DNA from 2 places in the Haloechinothrix sp. LS1_15 genome. Region 2 is predicted to be linked to the other one. Evidence: riboswitches for the same ligand, from Rfam matches in the RefSeq annotation. Region 2 holds a riboswitch; the other holds the start of a gene.

Region 1 (14,829 bases), on a different contig from region 2:
TGGCCGTGGAGCTCCCAGGCAGGGAAGGGGTCGGGGTAGTCACGCCACGCTCCGGGGCCCTCGCCGTGCTCGTCGGTGGTCAGCAGGCAGTGCTGTAACGCAGCGTGCAGCGCGTCGTGGTCGAGTCCGGTGCCGATGAAGACCAGCTCCTGGTACGAACCGCCAGCCAGGCCGCTGTGCACGGCGCCATCGGTCGGGTCGTCGGACGGCACGTGGGCGTGAGCGTGCGGCATCTCCGCTGGTTCGAAGTGAGCGACGCTTCCCGCCTGGGACCACAACCCGGTGACGGCGTGCCGCGAGGCCAGGGTGAAGAACCCCTTGGAGCGCACGATCCTGCCGAGAGCTCCGGAGTCCATGTCCTCGGTGACGAAACGCCACAGCCGTTCCGGGTGGAACGGCCGCTGCGCGCGGAAGGTCAGGCTGGAGATGCCGTACTCCTCGGTCTCAGGGACGTGATCGCCGTTGAGCTCGGCCACCCAACCCGGGGCCTGCTGGGCGCGCTCGACGTCGAACAGGCCGGTGCCTAGGATCGTTTCCGGGTCGATCCTGCCGTACTCGGTGCTGAGCACCGTCGCGGCCGGGTTGAGCCTGCGCAGCATCGCCCGTAGCCGGGCGAGGGTGTCTGCATCGACGAGGTCGGATTTGTTCACCACCAGTACGTCCGCGAACTCGACCTGGTCGATGAGCAGGTGGCTGATGGTGCGTTCGTCGCCTGGGTACTGATCGAGGGCGCGCTCTGCGAGAGCGTCACCGTGCTCGAGCTCGGTGCCGAAGTTGACCGCGTCGATCACCGTAACCATGGTGTCCAGCGCGGCGCGTGCCAGCAGGGGTGTTCCGTCCTCAGCGGTGAAGGAGAAGGTCGCCGCCACCGGCATGGGCTCGGAGATGCCGCTGGACTCGATCAGCAGGTAGTCGAACCGGCCCGCGCGGCACAACCGGTCGACCTCCTCCAGCAGGTCGTCGCGCAACGTGCAGCAGATACAGCCGTTGGTCATCTCGACGAGCCGCTCCTCGGTCCGCGAGAGGCTCGCACCGCCTGCGACCAGCGAGGCGTCGATATTGATCTCGCTCATGTCGTTGACGATCACCGCGACCCGGAGACCCTCGCGGTTGTGCAAGACGTGGTTGAGCATCGTGGTCTTCCCCGCGCCGAGGAATCCCGACAGCACGGTGACGGGCAGCCGGTGCCGGGCTTGCTGCCGGGTGCCGACAGGTGCCCAAGGGGCGGTGGTCATAATCCTCCTGCGATCTCGGCTACCGGTCACTGTGGCCGACGGCGATGATCGAGCTGGCGTCGAGTTCGTGCATCCCTGCGCGGTGCAGTTCCTGGCGGAAGCGGCGGGCCACGGCATCGAGCTCGCCTTGATCCAGCCGCTCAAGAAGGCCACGCAGCGCGGCACCGCGCAGGAAGCTCCAGGCGTCGTCGGGGTGCAGCGGCTGCCGGTAGACGGCTGTGTCCACGGTGATGTTCCCCAGCCCAAGATCGGCCAGCCAGTGTCGGAGCTTGGCCTCGGTGTCGATGCGCTCGCTGGCGTTCGGCCGGTCGAACTCGGCGGCGACATCGGGGCGAACCGCGGCGATGGCCTCGCGCGCGACCGGCACGATGCGGGCCATGCCGCCTGCGAGCCAGCTGGTCACCACCAGCCTGCCGCCCGGTCGGAGCAGGGAGATCAGGTGGCGCGTGCCTGCGTCGGTGTCGGGGAAGAAGAACACGCCGTAGCAGCACTGCACGAGGTCGTACGGCTGGTCACCGTGCCACGCGGTGACATCGGCGTTGACGAAGCGGAGGTGCTGCGCGCCCTCCTGGCTCGCAGCGAGGCGTCCCTGCTGGAGCAGCTTCTCCGCGACGTCGACGGCGTCCACGGTGCCGTGGGCGCCGACCGCGCGCGCCGCGGGAAGGGCGGAGGCTCCCGAACCACAACACGCGTCGAGCACGCGTTCGCCGGGGCGCGGCCTGCCGACGGCGACGGCGATCTCGCCGAGTGGTCGCCACAACCGGGGTGACCAGACGGCGAATTCCTCACCTGCCGCGTCGAACACCGCACCGACGTCGCGCGGTGTCACTGCTCGCGCCCGATGGTGTGGAAGTAGCGCACCAGCCTGCGGGGAACGAGCTTGCGCTCGCCGTCCACGGTGATGGGCACCAGCTCCGGAGCTTCGGCTTTCCACTGCGACCGCCGCGTCCGGGTGTTGGCCCGCGACTTCTTGCGCTTCGGCACCGCCATGATCAGTCCTCCTTCGAGGAACGGGCGCCGTAGCGGCGCCGGAACTTCTCGACCTGTCCCGCGGTGTCGACGATACGGCCAGCACCGGTCCAGAACGGGTGCGAGGCAGCGCTGACGTCGACGATGATGAGCGGGTAGGTGTTGCCGTCGTGCCAGGTGATCGTGCGATCCGACGTGGCCGTGGAGCGGGTCAGGAACGCGTCGCCCGTCGAGGAGTCCTGGAAGACGACGGGGTGGTAGTCGGGATGAATGCCGGGTTTCATCGTGTCTGCCTCCGTTGGTGCGGTAGTCACGGCTCCTCGTGCCGGTGTCCTTGCTGGGCCTCGGAGTGGCTGTCGCCGACCTCGACGTCCTCGCAGGGGTCGGTGTGCCAGCTGCCGAAGGGATCCGGGTAGCTCGCCCAGACCTCGGGGCCGGCGGCGATCTCGTCGTCGGTGAGCAACGCACCGGTCAGCGCGTCGGTGATCTCCTCCGGCGCCGCGCGGTGGGTGATGATCACCAACTCCTGTGCGCGATCACCGAACCGGGGATGCCAGCGCAGCGAGGCCATGGCTCGGCGTTCGGCGCCGACCTCGTCCCACCCGGGGCCGTCCTCGGCGGCGATCCAGCCGCCCGCGTGGCCGACGCCGAGGCCACCACCCGCCGATTCCACCCACAGCGCCACATCGGGTTGGCTGGCGACCCACGCTCGGCCTCGCGTGCGCACCACCCCGTCGAGGAGCACGTCGATGGCCTCGTGCAACCGCTCGGGATGGAACGGGCGGGGATCGGTGAACAGAACGGTGGCCACGCCGGAATCGCTGTCCAGCGGTGGTTGCCCACGGAGTACCGGGCCGTGCATGTCCGCCAGCTCACCCCGGCGGGCGTCGCGGGGCACTGCGGCGGCCGCCGCCGCGCCGTCGAGCCCGTCGAGCGCGATGCGGGGCACGCCGGGAGCGAGGCGATCGAGTACCGCACCGGTACGGACCGCGGTCCACGCGTCGGGTGCCCGGCCGGTCTGCACCAGCACGTCGGCGAACTCCGCCTGCGCGGTCAGCACTTGCGCCAGCGTGCGCTCGTCGTCGGGGCCTGCCCCGAGGTGCCGGTCGGCGAGTAGCTCGTCACCGGTGGCGTCGGCCAACCAGCTGGACAGCTCCACGGTCGACAGCACTCCCTCGATCCACACGCGCTCGCTGACCGGGTGGTCATTGACCAGCACGTGCTCGATCGCGTAGCAGACCGGCTCCGGCTCGATTCCCTCGTCGAGCCGCACCACGATGCGGGACACGTCCGGCCTGGCCGAGAGCGTGTACAGCAGTGTGAGGAGGTCCTCTCGGAGGGTGCACGACACGCAACCGTGGGCGAGCTCGAGGACGCTGAGCCGGTCCCGCGAGCCGAGCTGGAGCGTTCTGCGGACGACTCCCTGGTCCACGTCCCGCAGACTGTGATGGATCACGGCGGTACGGGGCATGACGCGGAACGCGTCGGCGAGCCGCGCGTTGGCATCCGGCGCGGCCCCGGAGATCAGGATCACGGGGATACGGATCTGTTCGGACACGACATCCTTCTTCGAGCTTCTTCGGCGGAGATCTTGCGGCCTGGGGCAAGGGCGTGACGGGATGTCCCATCGCTCACCCGGCACGGCATGTACACTATTGAAAACGATAGTCGATTGCAAGAAAGGGGAGGCCGTGTCGTCCGTGTGTCAAGTCACCGGGCGTAAGCCCGGGTACGGCAAGCGGGTCTCGCACTCGCACAAGCGCACCTCGCGACGCTGGGATCCGAACATCCAGTCGCGCCGTTACTGGTTGCCCAGCGAGGGCAGGTGGATCCGGCTGCGGGTGTCGGCGAAGGGCATCAAGACGATCGACAAACGCGGGATCGAGGCCGTGGTGGCTCAGCTCCGCGCCGAGGGAGTGAGGGTGTAGATGGCGCGCAACGAGGTACGCCCGGTGATCAAGTTGCGTTCCACGGCTGGCACCGGTGTCACCTACGTGACCCGCAAGAACCGGCGCAACGACCCGGATCGCATGGTTCTTCGCAAGTACGACCCGGTGGTGCGCAGGCACGTGGATTTCAAGGAGGAGCGCTGATGGCCAAGAAGTCGAAGATCGCCGCCAACAACCGGCGTGCGGAGATCGTAGCCCGCCATGCCGAGCGGCGCAGGGAACTCAAGGCGATCATCTCCTCGCCCTGGTCGAGCCCGGAGGCCACCGCCGCTGCCGTCTCGGAGTTGCAGCGGATGCCGCGGGATGCCAGCCCCACCCGGCTGCGCCGCCGTGACGCGGTGGACGGCAGGCCGCGCGGCCACCTCCGCAAGTTCGGGTTGTCCCGCATCCGGCTGCGGGAGATGGCCCACCGGGGCGAGCTGCCCGGGGTGCACAAGTCCAGCTGGTGAGCCGCGGGCACGGGACAGCGACGAGAACGGGAAGCGAGGCGAGGATGGCAACGAACCCGGCACGGAGGCCGGTCAGGCGCAAGCGCAACGTGCTGCACCAGCGGGGGATCACGCGGGTGGACTGGAAGGATGTGGAGCTGCTTCGGACCTTCATCTCCGATCGCGGCAAGATCCGGGCACGCCGGGTCACCGGGTTGACGCCGCAGCAGCAGCGGCAGGTGGCAACGGCGATCAAGAATGCCAGGGAGATGGCGCTGCTGCCGTACCCGGCGGCCCGCACACGCGGCTCGGGGTGAGCGCGCGGGCCTGACCAGCCAGGCACCCTGGCCGTGCCGTGCGGTGGCTCACGCTGCATGCTGGAAGGCATGGCAGAGCATCATTACCTGGCCGGCCTCGACCTGACCGGCCGACGGGTCGTGGTCGTCGGCGGGGGAACGGTCGCTCAGCGGCGGCTTCCGCGGTTGATCGGTGCCGGCGCCAGGGTCGAGCTCATCGCACCCGAGACCACGCCTGCGGTCAGTGCCATGGCCGAGGCAGGGGAGCTCACCTGGCACCGGCGCCGCTACATCCGTGGTGATCTCGACGGAGCGTGGTACGCGCTGGCGTGCACCGACGCTGGGGAGATCAATGCGGCGGTGTGCGCCGACGCGGAGGAAGCCAGGGTGTTCTGCGTACGGGCGGACGCGGGGGAGCGGGGCAGCGCGGTGACGCCCGCCACCGGTGATATCAACGGCCTGCTGGTCGGTGTGCTCTCCGGTGGCGAGCCGTTGCGGTCGGCCGCGGTGCGGGACGCCGTCATCGAGGCGTTGCGCGAGGGGAAGATCCCCGATACGGGTGAGCCAGCGCCCACCGGGGAACGTGGCTCGGTCGCGCTCGTGGGTGGCGGACCCGGTGACCCGGAGCTGATCACGGTCGCGGGGCGCAAGTTGCTCGCCCGCGCCGATGTCGTGATCGCCGACCGGCTCGCCCCGCGTGAGCTGCTGGACGACCTCCCACCGCACGTCGAGGTCATGGATGCGGCCAAGATCCCGTACGGCAGGGCCGCCAGCCAGGATGTGATCAACTCCACGCTGATCGAGCGGGCGAGGGAGGGCAAGTTCGTCGTGCGCCTCAAGGGCGGCGACCCGTACGTGTTCGGCAGGGGTTTCGAGGAGATACTGGCCTGCGCGCAGGCTGGCGTGCCTGTCTCGACGGTTCCGGGCATCACCAGCGCGTTCTCCGCGCCCGCTTTCGCCGACGTGCCGGTGACTCACCGCGGGGTGGCCCACGAGGTGGTGGTCGTATCCGGCCACGTCGCTCCCTTGGACGAACAGTCGCTGACGGACTGGGACGCGCTCGCCCGGTTGCGGGGCACGATCGTGCTGATGATGGGGGTGGAGCGGATCCGGCTGTTCGCCGACGCCCTGCTGTCGGGCGGCAGGCCGGATGACACCCCCGTGGCGGTGGTGCAGGAGGGCGGCACCCGCCGCGAGCGGGTGCTTCGCTCGACGCTGAAGGCCGTCGCCGATGACATCGCCGCCGAGGGGATCCGGCCGCCCGCGGTCGTCGTGATCGGGCCGGTGGCCGGCCTCTACACCGGCATGCGCGAGGCGGCGCCCGAGTAGCACCGGGCGATGAAGTTCACGATCGTGTCGGTGAGCCTGCCCGGATCGAGGCGCAACTCCACCGGGCTGCGGGCTTGGACGAACTCGGCGGCTGGGATGTCACGAGCCAGCGTGTCGGCATCGCCGAAGGGATGGACTGGATCGCCAGCGTGCCCGATGACCAGGGTGGGTGGTGCGATCTCGCGGCGTAGGCCGCGCGGCGGTGCCAACCTGCCGAACATCAGACCGTGCAGCACCGCCGCCATCGGTTCCGGTCGCTGGCTGAGCGTATCGGTGATGACGTCGACCCACTGGTTGCCGTGCGGCACCAGGGACGCCACTCCCGCCACGGCGCGCACGACCGCGGGGGTGAACCGGGCGGCGAACAGTAGCGGGGGAAACGCCAGCAGGCCCGCGAATACCGCGTTGTCCAGTACGGGCATCTCGACCACCAGGCCACGCAACCGGTCCGGCGCCCGCACCGCGACCTCCAACGCCACGTTGGCGCCGAGCGACGTGCCACCGACCACGGCGGTGCCCGCGCCGAGATGGTCGAGCAGCGCCAGTACCTGGCCCGCGTAGGTGGTCATCGAGTACCGCCAGGATTCCGCAGGGCGGTCGGAATCACCGTGCCCGAGCAGGTCAAGGGTGACCACACGGAAACCACGCCCCGCGAGATCCTCGGCGAGCGGCTTGTGCATCCTGCGGCTCATCAGCAGGCCGTGCGTGAGAACTACCAGCGATTCACCCGCGCCGTACTCCGTATAGGCCAACCGGAATCCGTCGTGATAGAAGGATCCGGCGAGCTCGAAAGGGCCGCCGACCGCCGGGCTGGCCGGTCGTGGCCGCTCCGGTGCCGTCGCACTGATGAGTGCCTGCATGCTCGACTCCACTCTCGTGCCACTCCGCTGGCCGATAGCGGTTGCTCCGCCCGCACGTATGGTACGGGGTTGGTCGACCGGTAGCCGGATGCGCGAGGATGGTCGACATGATCGAGAACCTGGACGAACTCGTCGCGCTGCGGGTGGAGCGGACCGGGCATGTCGCCGAGGTCACCATGCTCGGGCCCGGCAAGGGCAACGCCATGGGCCCCGACTTCTGGCGCGAGCTCCCGCAGGTGTTCACCGCGCTCGGCGAAGACCCCGAGGTCAGGGCCATCGTGCTCACCGGAAGTGGTGAACATTTCTCCTACGGCCTCGACTTGCAGGCGATCATGCCCCAGTGGTCGGCGTACCTCGCCGGTGACGCGCTGGCCGGACCGCGAACCCAGCTGCTCGACGAGATCCGGCGGATGCAGGGCGCGGTCAACGCGATCGCGGAGACGCGCAAACCGGTGATCGCCGCGGTGTCCGGCTGGTGTATCGGTGGCGGCATCGACGTGATCACCGCCACCGATGTGCGTCTCGCCTCCGCCGACGCCCGGTTCAGCGTGCGGGAAGTCAAGGTGGCGATCGTGGCTGATCTGGGCACCCTGCAACGGCTGTCGGCCATCGTGGGGGAGGGCCACGCGCGCGAGCTCGCTTTCACCGGCAAGGACATCGATGCTGCGCGTGCCGAGCGGATCGGCCTGGTCAACGACGTCTACCCCGATCAGGCCGCGATGCTGGAGGCCGCGAGGGAGTTGGCGGCCGACATCGCGGCGAACCCGCCACTGGTGGTCCAGGGGACCAAGGAAGTACTCGGCGCAAACTCCGCGTCCCAGGTGGCGGCGGGGCTGCGCTACGTGTCCGCGTGGAACGCGGCGTTCTTGCCGAGTAACGACCTGGCCGAGGCGGTGCAGGCCTTCCTGGAACGCCGGCCGCCCGAGTTCCGTGGCGAGTAGCCGGTCCGCCGCGGCGGCGGTGAGGCTCACCACCGTGTATCGCGCTCGCCACAGGGGCGTGCGATATCACACGGGCGGCTATTCTCCGGGGGGCGTCGACGATCGTATGGTGATCGCGTGAGCACGTCCCCCGGAACGGGGCAGGCAGCGTCGTCCCTGCTTCGCCAGGCGATCACCGTCCCCAACGCGCTCTCGGTCGTGCGCCTGGGGCTGGTCCCGGTGTTCCTCTGGCTGTTGCTGGGCCCTCGGCACGACGAGCTGGCGATCGTCGTGTTGGCGTTCGCGGGCTTCAGCGACTGGCTGGACGGCAAGCTGGCGCGGTGGCTGAACCAGACCAGCAGGCTCGGGGAGCTGCTCGACCCGGCCGCCGACCGGCTCTATATCCTGGCCACCCTATTGGCGTTCCTGTACCGCGAGATCCTGCCGTGGTGGGTGATCGCGGTACTGGTCGGCCGCGAGATCGTGGTGGCGGTTTCGGTGTTGGTGATCAGGAGCCGCGGCTACCAGTTCCCCGGGGTCAGCTACATTGGCAAGGGCGCGACGTTCGTGCTGATGTACGCTTTCCCGCTGCTGCTGCTGATCCAGGGAGATTCGGTGGTCGCGGAGATCGCGCGCCCCGTCGCGTACGCGCTCATGATGTGGGGTGGCGTGCTCTACGTCTGGTCGGGCGTGTTGTACGTGCTCCAGACGATCCTCGCGGTCCGGCAGGCGCGCCGTGGCGCCACGGGCGGGGGTGGGAGACTGGCGCAGCCACGCAGGCCGAACACAACGAGAAGAGAAAGGGGAACGAGACGTGTCCGTTCCTGAGGAACTGCACTACACCGAAGAGCACGAGTGGGTGGAAACGCGCGACTCGGGAGTCGTACGCGTGGGCATCACCGAGTACGCCCAGCAGCAGCTCGGTGACGTGGTCTTCGTGGACCTGCCGGAGGTCGGCAAGACCCTCAGCTCGGGCGAGGTGTTCGGCGAGGTCGAATCGACCAAGAGTGTCTCGGAACTGTTCGCGCCGGTGGCTGGCGAGGTGACCGCGATCAACGAGGCGGTCTCGGACTCTCCCGACCTGATCAACGAGGATCCGTACGGCACGGGATGGCTGATCGAGATCACCCCCAGCGACCAGTCGAGCATCGACGGCCTGCTCAACGCCGACTCCTACGCGCAACTGATCTCGGAGTGACCCCGGGGGTTTCTCCCGGGGCGCACCCGGGGTAACCACTGCGTACTCGCCGACCGGCCGGACTCGATCAGGGAGTCTCGGTCACACGATGGAGGCGAACGCGGTAGGTTGGCAGGAACCCGAGGAGAAACGGGCGCCACGGGCTCGGGCGCTGACACCACGGCGGGCGCCGTCGTGGTCCGGTGCGCGCAGGCCCGCTGGCACCGTCGAGGCAAGCTAGAGGCAAGGCACGACGACACCACCGTGTAAGGAGACCTCAGGTGAGTACGAACGACGGCCCCGGCGTTCCCCCGGAGCAGTCTCCGGAAAGGACGTCCGTCTTCCGGGCCGACTTCCTGTCGGAAGCCGAGGGGCAGGAACAGCCTGCCCAAGAGGAGGCGTCGGCCGCGGGAGTCGAGGCGCTCCCGGCCGGAGCAGCGCTGCTGGTGGTCAAGCGCGGTCCGAACGCCGGTTCCCGATTCCTGCTCGACAGGGACACCACCAGCGCCGGTCGCCACCCCGACAGCGACATCTTCCTGGACGACGTCACGGTTTCGCGTAGGCACGCGGAGTTCCGTCGCGAGGGCGGTGAGTTCGTGGTCATCGACGTGGGCAGCCTCAACGGCACCTACGTCAACCGCGAGCCCGTCGACCAGGCCGTCCTCGCCGGTGGCGACGAGGTGCAGATCGGCAAGTTCCGGCTGGTGTTCCTCACGGCCGCGTCGGCGGGAGGGCACACCGGTCAGTGACGGCCGAGCGCGGACGAGCTTGCGGGAGGAGGAAGCCGTGACGGCTGCCGGGGGCCAGGCACGCGACGGGCTCAGCATCGGGGCCGTTCTGGCCCAGCTGCGTCCGGAGTTCCCCGACGTCACGATCTCCAAGATCCGGTTCCTTGAGTCGGAAGGGCTGGTCCGCCCCGCACGAACGGCTGCTGGATACCGGCAGTTCAGCGGGGCTGATGTGGAGCGGTTGCGGTTCGTGCTCGCCGCCCAGCGGGATCACTACCTTCCGTTGCGGGTCATCAGGGAGCAGCTCGACGCGATCGACCGTGGCCTGGAACCGTCGACTCCGACACCTCGCCTGCCCCGGCAACTGGCTTCGCTACCCGGTGAGGGTGACGGGGTACCGACGGCGGACGACTTCGCCTCGCCGAGGGAAGTCCGGCTCACCAAGGAGGAGCTGCTGTCGGAGGCGGGTATCGATGAGGGGATGCTGGCCGAACTTGAGCGGTACGGTCTGATCACACCGGGGATGGCGGGTTTCTACGACCAGGACGCCGTGCATATCGCGCGGACGGTGAGGTCGTTGACGGGCTACGGGATCGAGCCTCGTCACCTGCGGGCGTTCCGTTCGTCGGCCGATCGCGAGGTAGGGTTGCTCGAGCAAGTTGTCACGCCGGTGTCGCGGCACCGGGACACCGAGGCGCGGGCACGTGCCGACGAGGTGGTACGTGAGCTCGCCGCGCTGTCGGTCACGCTGCACACCTTGCTGGTCAAGTCGGGGATCAAGAAGGTAACCGGAGCCTAGAAGTACCGGAGCCCAGAAGTTCAGTACGACACGGTCCCGCCGAGGCCGGTGTGCCCGTCACCCGTATCCCGGTCAACGGTGGCACAATCGAGCATCGAACAGGACACAGGCGGTTTCGTGCCGGGTGGAACCCTTCATGTCGGAGAGTTTGGCGCTTACGCTGTGCCTAGTGGCGCTATGGCGAGTAGCGTCGACGGTAGCGGTGCGGCAAGCGCGCGATAGGAGCTTCGGCCGGCGCACGACACAGGGAGGCGAGGCCCGATGAGCGAGATGCACGTCGTGGGTGTTCGGGTCGAACTGCCCAATAATCAACCGATCTTGTTGCTGCGCGAGAGCGAGGGGGAGCGTTACCTGCCGATCTGGATCGGGTCGGTGGAGGCCACCGCGATCGCGCTGGAGCAGCAGGGGGTGCGTCCGGCTCGCCCACTCACTCACGACCTGCTCAAGGAAGTCATCGGGGCCCTCGGGAAGCAGCTCGAACAGGTAGTGATCACGGACCTGAAGGAGGGCACCTTCTTCGCCGAGCTGGTGTTCCACGGTGACGTGCGCGTGTCGGCCCGGCCCAGCGACTCGGTGGCACTGGCGCTGCGTGCGGGAGTGCCGATCCACGCGGCCGAGTCGGTGCTCGACGAGGCAGGTCTGCTCATCCCGGACGAGCAGGAGGACGAGGTCGAGAAGTTCCGGGAGTTCCTCGACTCGGTGTCACCGGAGGACTTCCGCGGCGCCGACACCTGACGAACAGCAGGTGCCTGCCGAGCTTGTCGAGCACAGTTCCGGTCCCCGAAATCCCCGGTGCGGCTCAACATGAACTTGAGGTTGAACCGCGCGTCCCGTTGACCGTCCTCGCCCGCGGGCATACTCTGCAAGCAGGTGAATCGCGTGCGTGTGATTCGGTGCCGCCCGCCTCGTCCTCGGGGGTGGCGGTCTCGTTCGTCGGCCACTTCGGGCCGGGCGAGGGGAGGTATTCGTGGTCGAGGAGAGGCCTAGCCACGGGGCGGGGAACGAGCAGGGCGAGCTGTTCCCGGACGAATCCCTGCCGGACGAGCTCGTCGGCTACCGGGGTGCCGCCGCCTGCCAGATCGCCGGCATCACGTACCGCCAACTCGACTACTGGGCTCGGACCGGACTGATCGGTCCCAGCATCCGCACCGCGCACGGCTCCGGGTCCCAGCGGCTGTACTCGTTCAAGGACATCCTCGTCCTCAAGATCATCAAGCGGCTGCTGGACACCGGCATCTCGCTGCAGAACATCCGGCTCGCGGTCGAACACCTTCGCGAACGCGGTGTGCGCGATCTCGCGCGCGTGACATTGTTCTCAGACGGCACCACGGTATACGAGTGCACCTCTCCCGAGGAGATCGTGGACCTGCTGCAGGGTGGTCAGGGTGTCTTCGGGATCGCCGTCAGCGGGGCCATGCAGGAGATTTCCGGTACGATTCACGAGTTCCCCGCCGAGCGCGCTGACGGCGGCGAGGTCAAGAGCCCGGTGCCGGACGAGCTGTCACAACGACGACAAGCGCGCCGTACCGGTTGAACGACGGGGCGTCTGTCGGACACGATAGAGTGGAAGGCCGCAGACGCTTGTAGCCTCGCGGGAGAGTTCGGGCGACGTGTCGCCGCCCGGCGCCGAAGGAGCAACTCCTCCCCGGAACCTCTCAGGCACCAGGACCGCGAGTGCGAGTTGCCGCTGGAAAGAGGGTCATAGCGGGCACCGCCCGTCGACCCCGCCGAAGGTGCAAGCCCGGTACGCCGGGTGAACCTCTCAGGCGCCCGTGGGACGGGCATAGACAGTGGGGAGGGCCGCAGCAAGGTAGTGCACCCGTGCCGCGAACCCGATCCCCGGAGGCAATGCATGGCTACAGAGCGTCATCCCCAGCAGCCGATCTCGTTGTCGGCGCTCGAGCACGGCACACCGTTCGCCGAGCGGCACATCGGACCCGGCCGCGAGGAGCTCGAGCGCATGCTCGAGGTGATCGGTGTCGGGTCGCTCGATGAGCTCACCCGGCGCGCCGTCCCGGAGTCGATCCTGGATAGCGAGGCGGCCGCGGATTCACTGGATCTCCCGCTACCTGCCACCGAGGCGCAGGCGCTCGCCGAGCTGCGCGGGCTGGCGGGCCGGAACCGGCTCAACACCCAGATGATCGGTCTCGGCTATCACGGGACGATCACTCCGCCGGTGATCCGCCGCAATATCCTGGAGAACCCCGCCTGGTACACCGCGTACACGCCGTACCAGCCGGAGATCTCCCAGGGGCGGCTCGAGGCACTGCTGAACTTCCAGACGATGATCGCCGACCTGACCGGTCTGCCGATCGCGAACGCCTCGATGCTGGACGAATCGACCGCGGCTGCCGAGGCCATGACCCTGGTGCGGCGTTCGAGCAAGGCTCGCTCGAACCGGTTCATCATCGATTCCGACACGCTCCCGCAGACGATCGCGGTGCTGGAGACCCGGGCGGAGCCACTCGGCATCGAGATCGTGCTCGCCGACGTGTCCGCCGGTCTCGAGGCCGCCGGGGCGGACGATGCCTTCGGTGTCCTGCTGTCTTACCCCGGGACTTCCGGGCAGGTCCGCAACGACGAGGCGGTGATCGGCCAGGCGGCCGAGCTGGGGATCGCCACAGTCGTCGCCGCGGACCCGCTGGCGCTGACGCTGTTGCGTGCGCCGGGGGAGATGGGTGCCGACGTCGTGGTCGGTTCGGCGCAGCGGTTCGGGGTACCGATGGGCTTCGGTGGGCCGCACGCCGGGTACATGGCGGTGCGCAACGGCCTGGAGCGGCACCTGCCGGGACGTCTGGTGGGGGTCAGCGTGGACGCTGACGGCTCGCGGGCGTACCGGCTCGCGCTGCAGACGCGCGAGCAACACATCCGGCGGGAGAAGGCCACCTCCAACATCTGCACCGCGCAGGTGCTGCTCGCGGTGATCGCTTCGGCCTATGCCGTGTACCACGGCCCCGAAGGACTGCGCGCCATCGCGACGCGGGTGCATCGGATGTCCACCGTGCTGGCCGCGGGCCTGACCGAGGCGGGCGTAGAGGTGGTGCACCAGCGGTTCTTCGACACGGTGCGTGCCAAGGTGCCCGGTCGAGCGGCCTCGGTCGTCGAGGCGGCACGGGGGCTCGGCATCAACCTCCTGCAGGTTGACGACGACCACGTCGGCATCACCTGCGACGAGACCACCACCCGCGACCATCTGTCGCTGGTGTGGAAGGCGTTCGGCCTGTCGGTGTCGGACATGGACACGCTGGACGCGGAAACCGCCAACGCGCTGCCCGGCGAGCTGGAACGCACCAGCGAGTTCCTCACCCACCCGGTGTTTTCCACCTACCGTTCGGAAACGGCGCTGCTGCGTTACCTGCGCAGGCTGGCCGATGCGGATGTGGCGCTCGATCGCAGCATGATCCCGCTGGGATCGTGCACGATGAAACTCAACGCCACCGCCGAGATGGAACCGATCACATGGCCGGAGTTCGCCGAGTTGCACCCGTTCGCGCCGGTCGAGGACGCGGCGGGCATCCTGCGCGTGATCGCGGACCTGGAGCGCTGGCTGGCACAGATCACCGGCTACGACGCGGTGTCACTGCAGCCGAACGCCGGTAGTCAGGGCGAGTTCGCCGGATTGCTGGCCATTCGTGCTTACCACCGCGAGCGTGGCGAGCCCGGTAGGGACGTGTGCCTCATCCCGTCGAGTGCGCACGGTACGAACGCCGCCAGCGCGGTGATGGCTGGGATGCGCGTGGTCGTGGTCAAGTGCGACGAGCAGGGCAACATCGACCTGGACCACCTGCGTAAGGTCGCGGAGGACCACCGAGACGACCTCGCCGCGATCATGATCACCTACCCGTCCACCCACGGGGTGTACGAGGACACCGTGCAGCAGGTGTGCGGCATCGTGCACGACGCGGGTGGCCAGGTGTACGTCGACGGCGCCAACCTGAACGCACTGATCGGGCTGGCACGCTTCGGCAAGTTCGGTGCCGACGTGTCCCACCTGAACCTGCACAAAACCTTCTGCATCCCGCACGGCGGTGGCGGACCCGGCGTCGGCCCGATCGGCGTGCGCGCGCACCTGGCGCCGTTCCTGCCTAACCACCCGCTGCAGCCAACGGCCGGTCCCGCCACCGGGGTGGGCCCGATCA
Region 2 (14,829 bases):
TGTCGCGCTGCCACCACCGGCCCGCGTAGCCTGCCATGACCAGGACCGCAGGCGCGACCCACACCCAGTGATGCGACCAGGAGGTCGGCGAGGCCAGCAGCGCCAGCGCGGCGTTGAGCAGCAGCGCCAGCTCCGGCGGTGACCGGCGCATTGCGAGGACCACCGCGGCCAGCAGCACCGCGACCAGCAGCAGCCACAGCAACGTGTGCGCGGGCTCGGCCAGGTCGTAGCGCGCCAGGCTCGCCTCGACGGTCTGGTTGGTCAGAAACGGCGAGCCGCTGAAACCCGAGGTGGCCGCGGCGCCGTCGCCCCAGTACCGTAGCGAGGCCCCGGCATCGACCAGGAAACCGGCAGCGGTGGCCAGCACCATGGTGGCCACCGCGACCAGCGACGCGCGGGCGTCCTTGCGGAGCAGGAAGAACAGCAGGAATGCCGCGGGGGTCAGCTTGATGGCCGCGGCCAACCCCACCCCGATCCCGCGTGGCCACCAGGGTTCGCGGGCCAGGCAGTCCACCGCGACCAGCCCCATCAGCAGCAGGTTGACCTGCCCGAACGTGAACGTCTCGCGGAGCGGTTCGAGCAGCAGCGCGGGCGGGAGCGCGGCCGCGGCGACCACCAGCGCTGCCCGCACCTCCAGGTCCGGCCAGACCCGCCGGGCCACCACGTAGAGCGTGGCCACCACGCACACCACGTTGACCGCGAAGATCGTGGCCACCGCCTGAGCCCACGGCAGCATCGCGAGAGGGGCGAACACCGCGACCGCGAAGGGCGGGTAGAGGAACGGCAGGTGGTTTCCCGCGCTGGTCGGCGGCAGCAGGCCGTAGATGTCCTCGCCCCCGCGCCAGGCCTCGACCGCGAACCGGTACACCTGCAGGTCATGCAGCTCGCCGTCGAACACCCCCGCGTGCCAGGCAAGTAGCAGCGCGAGCGCCACCACGCCGATCGGGAGCAGCGCGCCTGCCGCGAGCGCCCGTTCGCCGGGCGTCCGCCCGCCCTGCTCCCTGGACAGTGCCCTGTGTCGCGGCATCTGCCGTCCTCGCTGCGGTCGGGCCGACCGGCTGGCGGGCTCGCCCGGCTGCCGCCCTGCTTGCTGTCGTCGGGTCAGCGGGCGGGAATCACGGGGACCTCGGGCTCCAGCCGGCGGTAGGCGTGCGCGTGCAGTGACACAGTGTACTGACCATCGGGAAGCAGCTGTGGATGGCCGTCGAGGGTGGCCTCGGTTGCGGTGTCGAGCTCCACGGTGACCTCACCGGTGGCGATGCGCAGGTTGGTGCCGAGACCGTCGGTGCCAGTCTCCACGAGGCTGCCGTTGGCCACCGGCTCCACGGCTAGCGTGTCGGCTGTCCCGGCGGTCGCCGCGCCGATCCGGTAGCTCACCGGGCCGGAGATCGCGAGCCGGGTCGCTACCGCATCGCGAGCGGTCGTCCGGTAACCGGCCGGTTGTTCCGGCTCCGTATCGGACGCTGCGTAGGCGACATCCACGACGAGCGCGGGCTCGTGACCGCCGCCGTCACCGCCGTCCCCACTCGGGTCGAGCAAGGTGGCCTGCCAGTGCGCGGCGCAGCGCCGGGCCAGCGGCAGCACCGACGCGCGGGCGGCCACCACGAGCCGAATGTCGCCGGAGTCGGGGATCGCCCCGAATGAAGGCGCCGCCGCCAGGTCGGTTACCCACCAGCCGTGCTCGCGCACGGCCGTGGCGATCATGGTGCGGAACTCGCGGCTGTCACGGTCGAACCCGCGGACCACGGCGACACCACTGCCGCGCAACTCGCGCGAGGCCAGGCCGTGCTGCTCCGGCGCGGCCAGCAGCCGGTCGACCGTGGCGCGGGCGGGATCGTCGGGCAGGCCAGGGCCCAGCCCGGTCGGGCGGGTCGATCGCGAGGTCATACGGCGACCGTACAACCCCCGCTCGGCGCTGTGTACGGTGAAGATGATCACCCTCACGCGATGTCGCGGCGCACCGACAGCCAGCTTCCCAGCGCGCAGAAGACCAGCGCGTAGCCGGCCAGCAGCAGACCGCCCTGCCACGGCTGCACGTGCTCGATCACCGGGTCGGTTGTGGCAGTGAGCGCCTCGCTTGCCCCACCAGGGGAGTACGGGTAGTAGTCGCGCACCACCGGCAGACCCCGCACGAACGCCTCGATGACGAACAGGTACACCAGCGCCCCGACCACCGCGGCGATCTGGTTTCTCACCAGCGCGCCGATACCGACCCCCAGCAGCGTGTACAGCGCGACGGCCGCGATCACTCCGGCCATGGTGCCTGGTACGCCGTGCTGGGTCAGCGAGAGCTCGGTGTCGATCGCCGCGAGCCACGGTGCGGCGATCGCGATCGCGACGAGCAGGGTCAGTGCGCCGAACACGACACCGACCACCGCGTAGGCGACCAGCTTGGCCGCGATGACCCGGTCCCGTCGCGGGGTGGCCAGGAAGGTCGGGGTGGCGGTCTGGTGGCGGAACTCGCCGGTCACCGCGATGATCCCGAGCAGCAGCGCGAAGGTGCTCGCCCCGGTGGCCGTGGCGAACAGGTTGCGCTGTCCCTCTGGGGTCGACACGGGCGGGTTGGGATTCTCGGCCATCCCGTCGAGGCCGATAGTGATCGCCAGGAACGCGCTCGCCAGCGCCAAGCCGCCGAGCGTCAACCCCAGCCACAGCTTGGTGGTGAACAGTTTGTCGAACTCGGCCCTGACCAGTCGGATCATGGCTGACCTCCCGCCTGGCTCGGGGCAGGCTCCGCGTCACCAGTACCGGTGCCGGTATCTCCGGCTTCGTTCTCGGTAAGCGTGAAGAAGATCTGCTCGAGGTCGCTGGCCTCGGCGGTCAGCTCGTGCAGCTCCACACCGTTAGTGAACGCGAGGTGCCCGACGGTGGCCGTGTCCACCCCGGTCACCCGGAGCCGTTCGCCGTCGAGTCGCTCGACGGCGGCGTGGGCATCAAGGGCGTTCGCCAGCCGCTCGGCCTCGGGGCTGCTCACCCGCACCGCGTGCCGGTGCTCCCTGGCGAGCTCGGCCAGTTGCCCCTGCTTGACCAGCCTGCCGCGATTGATAATCACCACGTCGTCGGCGATCTGCTGCATCTCCCGCAGCAGGTGACTGGATACCAGCACGGTTCGGCCCTGCTCGGCGAGTTGCCGGAGCAACTGCCGCATCCACGCGATGCCCTCCGGGTCGAGCCCGTTGGCAGGTTCGTCCAGGATCAGTACCGGCGGGTCGCCGAGCAGGGCCGCGGCCAGCCCGAGTCGCTGCCGCATGCCGAGCGAGTACTGCCCGGCCTTGCGCCCTGCCGCGGCGGCGAGTCCCACCAGCTCGAGTACCTCGTCGGCACGTGAGTGTGCGATGCCCGCCGCCCGGCAGTACACCCGGAGGTGATCGCGGCCGGTGCGCCGCGGGTGGAAGCTGGAGGCTTCCAGCATCGCACCGACCGTGTGGGTGGGTGCTGCCAGCTCGGCGTAGCGGCTGCCGCCGATGGTCGCGGTGCCGTCGCTCGGGCTGATCAACCCGAGCAGGCAGCGCAGCGTCGTGGTCTTGCCCGCGCCGTTCGGCCCGAGGAATCCGGTCACAGTGCCGGGCTCCACGGTGAAGCTCAGCTCGTTCACGGCCTTCACCCTGCCGAAGACCTTGGTGAGGCCGGATACCTCGACACGGTGCCCCGCAGTAGGCGCAGCGGAAGTAGTGGACGCACTGGCCGCTGTCGTCACAGCACCCCCAGTTCCTGTGTTCGGTTCCGTTGTCCCGTTCCTCCCGGTTTCAGCTGTACCGGAAGTAATCGTTGGCGTCGGTCCGGTACATGAACACGATCGCCACGATGGTCACCGCGAGCTGGGCGAGCGACATGACACCGATCAGCGATCCGAGGAACCCGATCGCGAAATAAACCTGCAGCGTGATCAACCCGAACAGCCCGAACAGCAGCCCGAGGCCGCCAAGCACGGTGAGCACGATGCGAGCCCAGTTCGCGCCACCGCGCATCAGGTAGGCGAACACCGCGAAGATCGCCGCGAGTACCAGGGTCAGGATCAGGCCGGCCGTCTCGCCAGCCCCGGCGGCGCCTTCCATGGCGAATCCCTCCGGCGCCCCCAGCTCGTCCATCAGGTCCTCGCTCACCAAGGGGGTCAGCAGCGTCTGGACGACCACCAGTGCCACGCCAACCAGCCACGCCGTGAACGCGGTGTCCACCGATTTCGGGCGCGGCAGAGCCTGGTACTCGCCGGGGTTGGCCTGCGGTGCAGGCGGCAGGTCGGGCCGTTGGTGCTGCTGGTTCCAGGGGTCCTGTGGATCCTGCGGGTCTCGCGGAGTGGTCATACCGCGCAATCTAGTCCACACTCCGGTGGCCGCGCAGTCGTTTCGCGAGATCCGTCGTCCCAGGGTGACGGTCCGGAGCCGACCGGTAACGGGGCGAGCCAGGCATCCCGGGGTGGTCGGGTGGCGCGGCCGGGATCTTGATTAGTCCCGAACGGTTAATCGTGCCAGTAGGTCTTGTACGCGGCTCTCGGAGGGAGGACCCTCGTAGTGTGATGGCGGCCACGATCTGGGTGGCCTGCTGATTCCGACCCGACGAGCTCGATCCGGCCCGCCGGGCGTTGCCGAGTGAAGGAGTTGGAGGCCCATGCGCATCACCGTCACCGTTGATGGAACCCAGTACACGGACGAGGTCGAGCCGCGGGTGTTGCTCGTCCAGTACCTGCGTGAGCGGCTCGGCAAGGTCGGCACCGTCGTCGGTTGCGACACCAGCAACTGCGGTGCGTGCACCGTCCACATGGATGGGCACAGTGTGAAGTCCTGCTCGGTGCTCGCCGTTCAGGCGGACGGCAGCGAGATCACCACGATCGAGGGGCTTGCCCGTGATGGCCGGATGCATCCCGTGCAGGAAGCATTCCACGACAACCACGCTCTGCAATGCGGTTTCTGTACTCCGGGGATGATCATGCAGTCGATCGACCTGCTCGCCGAGAACGGCGACCCGGACGAGGAGACCGTGCGCGAGGGCCTGGAAGGCAACCTCTGCCGCTGCACCGGATACCAGAACATCGTGCGCGCGGTGCGCGACGCGGCGCACCGGATGCGGCCCGGCGCGGGCCCCGAGGCCGAGCGGGTGGCCGACGAGACCGCGATGACCAGCGAGACACGGGCGGAGGTACGGCACTCATGACCGCGACCGCCGACTCTCGAATGGGAGGTGAGGTCGGGCAAGCGCGGCTCCGTAAGGAGGACGCGCGGTTGATCACCGGGCGTACCCGGTGGACCGACAACATCACCCTCCCCGGAATGATGCACATGGCGATCCTGCGTAGCCCGATGGCGCACGCACGGATCGCGCGGATCGACGCCAGCGCGGCGCGGGAGATGTCCGGGGTCGAAGCCGTGGTCACCGGCGCCGACCTCGCCGACGAGCAGGGCAGCCTGCCGTGCGCGTGGCCGATCACCGAGGACATGAAGGCGCCGAACGCGCCGTCGATGGCTGTCGACGGGGTGAACTTCGCCGGTGAAGCGGTGGCCGCCGTCGTGGCACGGTCGGCGGCCGAGGCCTACGACGCGCTCGAAGCGATCGAGGTCGACTACGAGGATCTTCCTGTGGTGCTTGACATGGAGCAGGCGCTGGCCGACGGGGCTGACCTGGTGCACCCGGACCTGGGCAGCAATGCCAGTGCCACCTGGGAGTTCGACTCGGCTGCCGCCGGAACCGGCGGCAGCGCGGACGAGGCGATCTCCGGCGCCGAGGTGGTCGTGGAACGGACGTTCCGCCAGCAGCGGCTCATCCCGGCTTTCATGGAGCCGCGCTCGGTGGTCGTCGACCCCACCGGGGAGCAGACCACGATGTGGTCGGCCACTCAGGTGCCGCACATCCTGCGCGTGATGCTCGCGATGACCACCGGAGTTCCCGAGCACAAGGTCCGGGTCATCGCCCCCGATGTCGGCGGCGGCTTCGGCGGCAAGCTCCAGGTCACGCCCGAGGAAGTGATGACGTTCCTGATCGCGCGCAAGCTGGGTAGGCCGGTGAAGTACACCGAATCGCGTTCGGAGTCGCTGACCTCGGCGCATCACGGCCGTGACCAGATCCAGCACCTCACCATCGCGGCGCGGCGGGACGGCACGGTCACCGGTCTGAAGGTGAAGCTGTACGCCGATATGGGCGCGTACCTTCGGCTGGTCACGCCCGGCGTGCCGATCCTCGGCGCGTTCATGTTCAACGCCATCTACAAGATCCCGGCGTACCACTTCTCCTGCACCAACGTGTTCACCAACAAGACACCGACCGACGCCTACCGCGGCGCGGGCAGGCCGGAGGCCACGTTCGCGATCGAGCGGATGATGGACGAGCTGGCCGCCGAGCTGGGCATGGATCCGATGGCGGTGCGGGAGCGCAACTGGATCGCCCACGACGAGTTCCCGTACACCACGGTATCCACGCTTACCTACGACTCGGGCAACTACGAGGCGGCCACCGAGCGCGCCAAGGAGCTGTTCGGCTACGACGCGCTGCGGGCCGAGCAGGCCGAGCGGCGGCGGCGTGGTGACGCGGTGCAGCTCGGCATCGGTATCTCCACTTACACCGAGATGTGCGGGCTCGCGCCCTCCCGGGTGCTCGGCTCGCTGTCCTACGGCGCGGGCGGCTGGGAGCACGGCGCGATCCGGATGCTGCCCACCGGCAAGGTCGAGGTGATCACCGGCAGCTCCCCGCATGGTCAGGGGCACGAGACGGCGTGGAGCCAGATCGTCGCCGATCGGCTCGGGGTGCCGTTCGAGCACATCGAGATCCTGCACGGGGACACCCAGTCCTCGCCGAAAGGTATGGACACGTACGGTTCGCGGTCGTTGACCGTGGGTGCCATGGCTGTGCTGCAGGCGGCGGACAAGGTGATCGCCAAGGCACGCAAGGTCGCCGCGCACATGATGGAATGTGCCGAGGACGACGTGGAGTTCGCCGACGGTCGGTTCACCGTGCGGGGCACCGGCACCGCCACCACCATCCAGGAAGTGGCGCAGGCGGTGTTCGCCGCGCACGACCTGCCCGAGGGAGTGGAGCCGTCGCTGGACTCGGAGGCGACGTTCGACCCGGAGAACTTCTCCTTCCCACACGGCACCCACCTGTGCGCGGCCGAAGTGGACACCGAGACCGGCCGGGTACGGCTGCGCTCGTACGTCTGTGTCGACGACGTGGGCAACGTGGTCAACCCGATGATCGTGGAGGGGCAGGTTCAGGGCGGCCTGGCGCAGGGTATCGCCCAGGCACTGTTCGAGGAAGCCACCTACGACGAGTCGGGAACGCTGGCCAGCGGGACGCTGGCGGATTACCTGGTGCCGTCGGCGGCCGACCTGCCGTCGTTTATCACCGACCGCACCGAGACACCGGCAACGACCAACCCGCTCGGCGTCAAGGGGGTCGGTGAGGCGGGCACCATCGCCTCCACCCCGGCCGTTGTGAACGCCATTGTGGACGCAGTGCGACACAGGGGTGTTACCGACATCCAGATGCCGTGCACCCCGATGCGGGTATGGCAGGCCATCCACGGAGGTGAGCGATGATCCCGGCAGCGTTCGACTACGAGGCGCCGACCACGGTCGACGAGGCAGTGCGGATCCTGGCCGAATCCGACGACGAAGTCTCCATCCTGGCTGGCGGGCACAGCCTGCTTCCGGTGCTGCGGATGCGCCTGGCAGCGCCTGCCAAGCTGGTCGATCTGGGCAGGATCAGCGAGCTGCGTGGTGTCCGCGAAGACGGTGGCATGCTCGTCATCGGGGCGATGACCACCCACTACGAGGTGCAACGTGATCCGCTGATCGGCGAGCACGCCAAGCTGCTCGTGATGGCCACTGACACGGTGGCCGACCCGCAGGTGCGGCATCGCGGCACCTTCGGCGGGTCGCTGGCGCACGCGGACCCGGCAGGTGACCTGGCCGCACCGGTGCTGGCGCTGGACGCTGAGATGGTCGTCGCTGGGCCGCGGGGCAGGCGGACGATTCCGGCCGCGGAGTTCTTCGTGGACTACTTCACCACGGCGATGGCCGCCGACGAACTGCTGTGCGAGGTTCGGGTACCGAAGTACACCGGTTGGCACGCCCACTACGAGAAGTTCAACCGCGTCGCTCAGGCGTGGTCGATCGTGGGGGTGGCCGCCGCGGTGCGTACCGAGGGCCACATGATCGCCGAAGCCCGCGTGGGGCTGACGAACATGTCCTCGGTTCCGGTGCGGGCACGCGCTGTCGAGCAGGCACTCGTCGGGCGGGAGGCCACTCCGGAGGCGATCAGGGACGCCGCCGAGCACGCGGTGGAAGGCACCAGCCCTACGGCGGATGCCAATGCCGATGTCGCCTACCGCAGGCACCTCGCCAAGGTGCTCACCTCCCGCGCGATCAGCGCGGCGGCAGGTAGCTGACTCGAGGGGAGCTGAACGTGACGTCCGTGCCGTCTAGAGCGCTGAATGTCACGTTCAGCTCCCCCACCCACGCAGGAAGGAGGGCCGCCTGTGCGGCTTGACCACGAGTTCACCGTGCCCGCGCCGGTCGACGAGGTTTGGCAGGCGCTGCTCGATCCAGAGCGGGTGGCACCGTGCATGCCGGGGGCCACGCTCACCGGCGTCGACGGTGACGAGTTCAGCGCGACCATGAAGGTCAAGCTGGGACCGGTCTCGCTGCAGTACAAGGGCACGGGTGCGTTCACGGACAAAGACGAGGCAGCACGGCGGCTCGTGATCAAAGCCTCCGGCAAGGACACCCGTGGCGCGGGCACCGCCTCGGCCGAGGTCGCCGTGACCCTCACCGAGGGCAGTGACGTTGACGGCGAGACCAGGGGCACCGTCGCCACCGATCTGACCGTCACCGGCAGGCCCGCCCAGTTCGGCCGCGGCATGATCTCCGAGGTCGGCGGCAGGTTGCTCGGTGACTTCGCGGACTGCCTCGGGCAACGCCTCGGCGGCGCCTCCGAGGGACCCGGCACCGCGACCGGCTCACACGGCGGCGCCGCGGGCGCTGTCGGCAGTGGCGCCGCCGGCGCGTCCCATGCCGCTGGGCAGGCGGGCGGCGGGCAGGACGAGACCGAGCCGATCAACCTGCTGGAGGTCGCCGGCACCCCGGTGCTCAAGCGTGCGCTGCCGGCGCTGGCCGTCCTCGTGGTGGCTGCCGCGGTGGGGCTGGCGGTCGCCTGGATCGTGCGTTCCCGGCGCGAGTGACACGCGCCACGCAGGGGTGGCACGCTCGCGTGACGTGCGCGGCCGGGTGTGTCCCAACCAACGAATGGCGGGATCGCGGTGGACTGCGTTGTGGTGAGCGCGTAAGTTAGTGATCGACCACAACTGGATACCAGGGCCGTACGAGCCGGAGCGGGAGAGTTCTCGCCGATCAGGCGGGGCGCCGAAGGAGCAAGTTTCCCCACCAAACTCTCAGGCACCCGATACCGCTTCGGGCCAGGCCACTCTGGAAAGCAGGCGCGTCGCGCGCCTCACCCACGGTGCAAGCCTCGACGGCGTGATCCGTACCGGCCATGCCGGGTAGCGGCGCCGCAGGTGAAGCTCTCAGGTTCATGACAGAGGGGGAGTTCCGCACAGCACGGACTGAAGGGAGCTCCCTATGCGCATTCTCGGAAACCGTCTCAGCTTGGTCCGCGACCTGGCTCATCGTTTGTCATCGCCCCGTTGAGGAGGTCTGGCGTGGCTACCCCTTCCCCCTTGCACGAGGTGCACAGCGAGCTGGGTGCGTCGTTCACCGATTTCGCTGGCTGGACCATGCCCGTGCGCTACAGCAGTGAGCTCGCCGAGCATCACGCCGTGCGGCAGGCCGCTGGCTTGTTCGACCTGTCGCACATGGCCGAGATCGAGGTCCGCGGGCCGCAGGCGGCGGACATGCTGGACTACGCGTTCGTCGGTAACCTGGCGAACGTGAAGGTCGGGCGCGCCCGCTACAGCATGCTGTGCAACACGGCAGGCGGGGTGCTCGACGACCTCGTTACCTACCGGCTGGCCGACGACCGCTACCTCGTCGTGGCCAACGCCGCCAACGCCGAGGTGGTCACCACGGCGCTGACCGAGCGAGCCGCCTCGTTCGACGTGGCGGTCGCGGGACGCTCCACCGAGTACGCGCTGCTCGCGGTCCAAGGTCCCGCCGCCGCCGAGATCGTTCGCGCGGTCAGCGACGCCGACCTGGATTCGCTGCGGTACTACGCGAGCATGGACGCCACGGTCGCCGGCACCGATCTCCTGCTCGCCCGCACCGGCTACACCGGCGAGGACGGCTTCGAGCTGTACTGCGCGCCTGGCGAGGCGCCCGCGCTGTGGCGTGCGTTGACCGACGCCGGGCAGCAGCACGGCCTACTCCCGGCCGGGCTGGCCTGCCGGGACACGCTGCGCCTCGAGGCGGGCATGCCGCTGTACGGCAACGAGCTCTCGGAGTACATCACCCCCTTCGACGCTGGTCTCGGCCGGTTGGTGAAGTTCGACAAACCCAGCGATTTCGTGGGCCGCGACGCGCTGGCCGCGCGCGCCGAGGCCGAGGCACGGCAGGTTCTTGTCGGGTTGACCGGCACCGGCAAGCGCGCGCCGCGCTCGGGCTACGCCGTGGTCGAGCCGTCCGGCGGGGCCTCGATCGGGGAAGTGACCAGCGGGGCGCTGTCGCCCACCCTCGGCTACCCCATCGCCATGGCTTACGTCCCTACCGAGTACAGCGAGTCGGGAACCGAGCTGGCGGTCGATATCAGAGGCAAGAGTGCGCCTGTGGAGGTTGTCACACTGCCCTTCTACCGTCGATCGTGAGCGCAGGAGGCCGCAGGCGCACGCAGGCCAAAGGGCTGCAGAACCGTCAACAACCGCAGAACCGATCGAGGAGTAGAGGTCGACAAGCATGAACTCGTTTGATGCACAGCTGGCCACCGTGGACCCGGAGGTCGCCGCGGCGATCGATGCCGAGCTGACCCGCCAGCAGACCACGCTGGAGATGATCGCCTCGGAGAACTTCGCGCCGGTCGGGGTGCTCGAGGCCCAGGGTTCGGTGCTGACCAACAAGTACGCGGAGGGCTACCCCGGCAGGCGGTACTACGGGGGTTGCGAACACGTCGACGTCGTGGAGCAGCTGGCAATCGATCGGGTGAAGGAGCTGTTCGGCGCGGAGCACGCCAACGTGCAGCCGCACTCGGGTGCGCAGGCCAACGCCGCCGCCATGGCCGCGGTACTGGATCCGGGTGACACGATCATGGGCCTCGACCTGGCGCACGGTGGTCACCTCACGCACGGCATGAAAATCAACTTCTCCGGCAGGCTCTACAACGTGGTGGCCTACCAGGTGGAGAAGGAGACCGGTCGCATCGACATGGATGAGGTCGCGCGGCTGGCCAGGGAACACCGCCCGAAGATGATCATCGCGGGCTGGTCGGCCTACCCGCGCCAGCTGGACTTCGCCGAGTTCCGCCGGATCGCCGATGAGATCGATGCCTACCTGCTTGTCGACATGGCACACTTCGCCGGTCTGGTGGCCGCTGGACTGCACCCCAACCCGGTGCCGCACGCCCACCTGGTGACCACCACGACTCACAAGACGCTCGGCGGCCCGCGAGGCGGCGTCATCCTTTCCGTGCAGGACCTGGCCAAGAAGATCAATTCCACGGTGTTCCCGGGCCAGCAGGGTGGACCGCTGGAGCACGTCATCGCGGCGAAGGCGGTCGGCTTCAAGATCGCCGCCAGCGAGGAGTTCCGGGAGCGCCAGCAGCGGGTCCTCGACGGCGCGCGTATCCTCGCCGAGCGGCTGTCGGCCAAGGACTGCGCCGAGGCGGGCGTCAAGGTGCTCTCCGGCGGTACCGACGTCCACCTCGTGCTCGTCGACCTGGTGGCCTCCGAGCTGGACGGCAAGAACGCCGAGGACCGGCTGCACTCGATCGGGATCACCGTCAACCGCAACGCGGTGCCGTTCGACCCGCGTCCGCCGATGGTCACCTCCGGGCTGCGGATCGGCACCCCCGCCCTGGCGGCCCGGGGCTTCGGTGAGGAAGACTTCACCGAGGTGTCCGACATCATCGCCACGGCTTTGCACCGTGACTTCGACGACGCGATCCGACAGTCGCTTGCCGAGCGGGTCGAGCTGCTGGCCAAGAAGCACCCGCTGTACCCGGACCTGAGGTAGATCCCTGGCAGGTCCCCGCTATGTCCCTGGAGGTTGTCAACCGTGAGTGTCGCGCCTGAGGGCCGGAAGATGCTGCGTCTCGAGGTCCGCAACGCCCAGACGCCGATCGAGCGGAAACCCTCGTGGATCAAGACCAGGGCGCGCATGGGCCCGGAGTACCAGGAACTCAAGGGGCTGGTGCGGCGTGAGGGCCTGAATACGGTGTGCGAGGAGGCAGGCTGTCCCAACATCTACGAGTGTTGGGAAGACAGGGAGGCCACCTTCCTCATCGGCGGGGACCAGTGCACCCGGCGGTGCGATTTCTGCCAGATCGACACTGGCAAGCCCGCCGAGCTGGACACCACGGAGCCACGCCGCGTCGCCGAGAGCGTGCAGGCCATGGGGCTGCGCTACTCCACGGTGACCGGCGTCGCCCGGGACGATCTGGCCGACGGTGGGGCGTGGCTGTACGCCGAGACGGTTCGACAGATCCACGAACTCAACCCGGGCACCGGGGTGGAGCTGCTGATCCCGGACTTCAACGCCAATCCGGAGCAGCTCGCGGAGGTGTTCTCCGCGGAGCCGGAGGTGCTGGCGCACAACACCGAGACGGTGCCACGGATCTTCCGGTCGATCCGGCCGGGTTTCCGGTACGACCGGTCGCTGTCGGTACTGACCGCCGCCCGCGAGGCGGGTCTGGTGACCAAGTCGAACCTGATCCTCGGTATGGGCGAGACGCCGGACGAGGTGGAGCCCGCGCTGCGGGACCTGTACGAGGCGGGCTGCGAGATCGTTACGATCACCCAGTACCTACGCCCCTCGGCGCGGCACCATCCGGTGGACCGGTGGGTCAAGCCCGAGGAGTTCGTCGAGCACACCGAGGCCGCGGAGCGGATCGGCTTCGCGGGCGTCATGGCAGGTCCGTTGGTGCGCTCGTCCTACCGCGCGGGCAAGCTCTACGCCCAGACCAAGCACCACCGGGGCGAGCCGCTGCCGGAGAACCTGCGGCACCTGGCCTCGGCCGGTCCCGCCGCGCAGGAAGCCCGCAGCCTGCTCGGCCAGTCGTAGGTGGGCCTCGGCCCCGCCGGGCGGCGGGGTAGTCGGTGCGTTTAGACTGGAAAGTGGGCCCCGCGCGGCGTCCATCCTGTGAACCTCCCCAGGGCCGGAAGGCAGCAAGGATAAGCAGGCTCTGACGGGTGCGCGGGGTCCTCCTTATGCTGTCTTCCACCCCGCCGCGGTATCCGGCGGCACGCGAGCCGGTATCTTGGCGGCGTGGCTCTCGCGCTATACCGCAAGTACCGCCCGGCGACTTTCGGGGAGGTCGTCGGACAGGATCACGTGACGGTCCCGCTGCGGGCGGCGCTCGCCGCGGGGCGGATCAATCACGCGTATCTGTTCTCCGGGCCCCGTGGTTGCGGCAAGACATCGTCGGCGCGCATCATGGCGCGCTCGCTGAACTGCGCCAACGGGCCGACCGACGAACCCTGTGGTGAGTGTGATTCCTGTGTGAACCTGGCCCCTGAGGGGGCGGGCAGCGTCGACGTGATCGAGCTGGACGCCGCCAGCCACGGTGGTGTGGACGACGCGCGGGAGTTGCGTGACCGCGCTTTCTACGCGCCCGCCGAGTCACGGTACCGGGTGTTCGTGATCGATGAGGCGCACATGGTCACCCCGCAGGGCTTCAACGCCCTGCTCAAGATCGTGGAGGAGCCGCCGGAGCACCTGATCTTCATCTTCGCCACGACCGAACCTGACAAGGTGCTGACCACCATCCGGTCGCGGACCCACCACTACCCGTTCCGACTGGTGCCGCCCGGCGCGATGCGCGAGCTGCTCGAACGCAATGTGGCCGAGGAGGGCGCCACCGTCGAGCCCGCGGTGTACCCGCTGGTGGTCCGTGCGGGCGGTGGATCGGCACGTGACGCGCAGTCGGTGATGGACCAGCTGCTCGCCGGGGCGGGCCCGGATGGGGTGACCTACGAGCGAGCCGTCGCGCTGCTGGGGTTCACCGACGCCTCGCTGCTCGACGAGATGATCGATGGTCTGGCTTCCGGGGACGCCTCCGCCGTGTTCGGTACCGTCGAGCGGCTCACCGAGGCTGGGCACGACCCGAGGAGGTTCGCGACCGACCTGCTGCTGCGGTTGCGCGATCTGGTGCTGCTGCGGTCGGTGCCCGATGCCGGTGAGCAGGGACTGGTCGCGGCTCCCGAGGAGGAGCTGACCAGAATGGCCGCACAGGCCGAGCGCATCGGCCCAGCCACCCTCACCCGGTACGCCGAGACCATCCACAATGGCCTTCGCGAGATGCGCGGCGCGACCGCTCCGCGGCTGCTGCTCGAGTTGCTCTGCGCGCGCATGATGCTGCCAGCCGCGGCGTCCGACGAGGAGGGCGCCGTGCTGCAGCGGCTGGAGCGGCTGGAACGCCGTATCGCCGCCGGGACGAGCACGGCCCCGGCCGAGCAAACCCCGCCTGAGCAAGCCTCACGCTGGCAGCCCCCGCACGGGCGGGAAGAGGCGGATGTGCAGGCCGAAAGGACCGTGCGGGCCGAGCCCTCCCTGCAGCGGTCCGCGGCGGAACAGGAGCAGCCACCCGCGCCGGAACCGGAACCGGCACAGCCCGCCGAGGAGCCGGAACGGCCTGCCTGGGAGGGCGAGCAGGCTGCCCCTGCGCCCTCGGGTCAGGGCAACGCCCCTGGCAGCATCGATGCGGCAGCGCTGCGCGGTATCTGGTCGCAGCTGCTGGCCGCGG

Evidence for each region. A riboswitch is a leader RNA that binds a small molecule or an ion and turns the genes downstream of it on or off. The one in region 2 is predicted to bind glycine.
Region 1: linked by a shared signal. The riboswitch ahead of gcvP (aminomethyl-transferring glycine dehydrogenase) and the one ahead of gcvT (glycine cleavage system aminomethyltransferase GcvT) in region 2 are both predicted to bind glycine.

Annotation. Positions count from the first base shown of each region.
Region 1 is NZ_WBXM01000018.1:13,840-28,668, forward strand. Features, by position in the region: gene F8178_RS19370 (GTP-binding protein) at 1-1,235, opposite strand, end outside; gene F8178_RS19375 (class I SAM-dependent methyltransferase) at 1,255-2,064, opposite strand; gene rpmF (50S ribosomal protein L32) at 2,061-2,225, opposite strand; gene F8178_RS19385 (type B 50S ribosomal protein L31) at 2,228-2,488, opposite strand; gene mrf (ribosome hibernation factor-recruiting GTPase MRF) at 2,515-3,762, opposite strand; gene rpmB (50S ribosomal protein L28) at 3,896-4,132, shown strand; gene rpmG (50S ribosomal protein L33) at 4,133-4,297, shown strand; gene rpsN (30S ribosomal protein S14) at 4,297-4,602, shown strand; gene rpsR (30S ribosomal protein S18) at 4,647-4,898, shown strand; gene cobA (uroporphyrinogen-III C-methyltransferase) at 4,968-6,206, shown strand; gene F8178_RS19420 (alpha/beta fold hydrolase) at 6,173-7,066, opposite strand; gene F8178_RS19425 (crotonase/enoyl-CoA hydratase family protein) at 7,165-8,007, shown strand; gene F8178_RS19430 (CDP-alcohol phosphatidyltransferase family protein) at 8,125-8,814, shown strand; gene gcvH (glycine cleavage system protein GcvH) at 8,801-9,184, shown strand; gene garA (glycogen accumulation regulator GarA) at 9,445-9,912, shown strand; gene F8178_RS19445 (MerR family transcriptional regulator) at 9,950-10,690, shown strand; gene F8178_RS19450 (bifunctional nuclease family protein) at 10,952-11,425, shown strand; gene F8178_RS19455 (MerR family transcriptional regulator) at 11,658-12,224, shown strand; glycine riboswitch at 12,273-12,371, shown strand; gene gcvP (aminomethyl-transferring glycine dehydrogenase) at 12,543-14,829, shown strand, end outside.
Region 2 is NZ_WBXM01000001.1:440,193-455,021, forward strand. Features, by position in the region: gene F8178_RS02110 (glycosyltransferase family 87 protein) at 1-1,027, opposite strand, end outside; gene F8178_RS02115 (hypothetical protein) at 1,102-1,887, opposite strand; gene F8178_RS02120 (hypothetical protein) at 1,941-2,702, opposite strand; gene F8178_RS02125 (ABC transporter ATP-binding protein) at 2,699-3,595, opposite strand; gene F8178_RS02130 (hypothetical protein) at 3,747-4,301, opposite strand; gene F8178_RS02135 (2Fe-2S iron-sulfur cluster-binding protein) at 4,606-5,148, shown strand; gene F8178_RS02140 (xanthine dehydrogenase family protein molybdopterin-binding subunit) at 5,145-7,523, shown strand; gene F8178_RS02145 (xanthine dehydrogenase family protein subunit M) at 7,520-8,374, shown strand; gene F8178_RS02150 (SRPBCC family protein) at 8,465-9,166, shown strand; glycine riboswitch at 9,308-9,403, shown strand; gene gcvT (glycine cleavage system aminomethyltransferase GcvT) at 9,644-10,741, shown strand; gene glyA (serine hydroxymethyltransferase) at 10,830-12,101, shown strand; gene lipA (lipoyl synthase) at 12,144-13,148, shown strand; RNA gene ffs (signal recognition particle sRNA small type) at 13,201-13,295, shown strand; gene F8178_RS02175 (DNA polymerase III subunit gamma and tau) at 13,353-14,829, shown strand, end outside.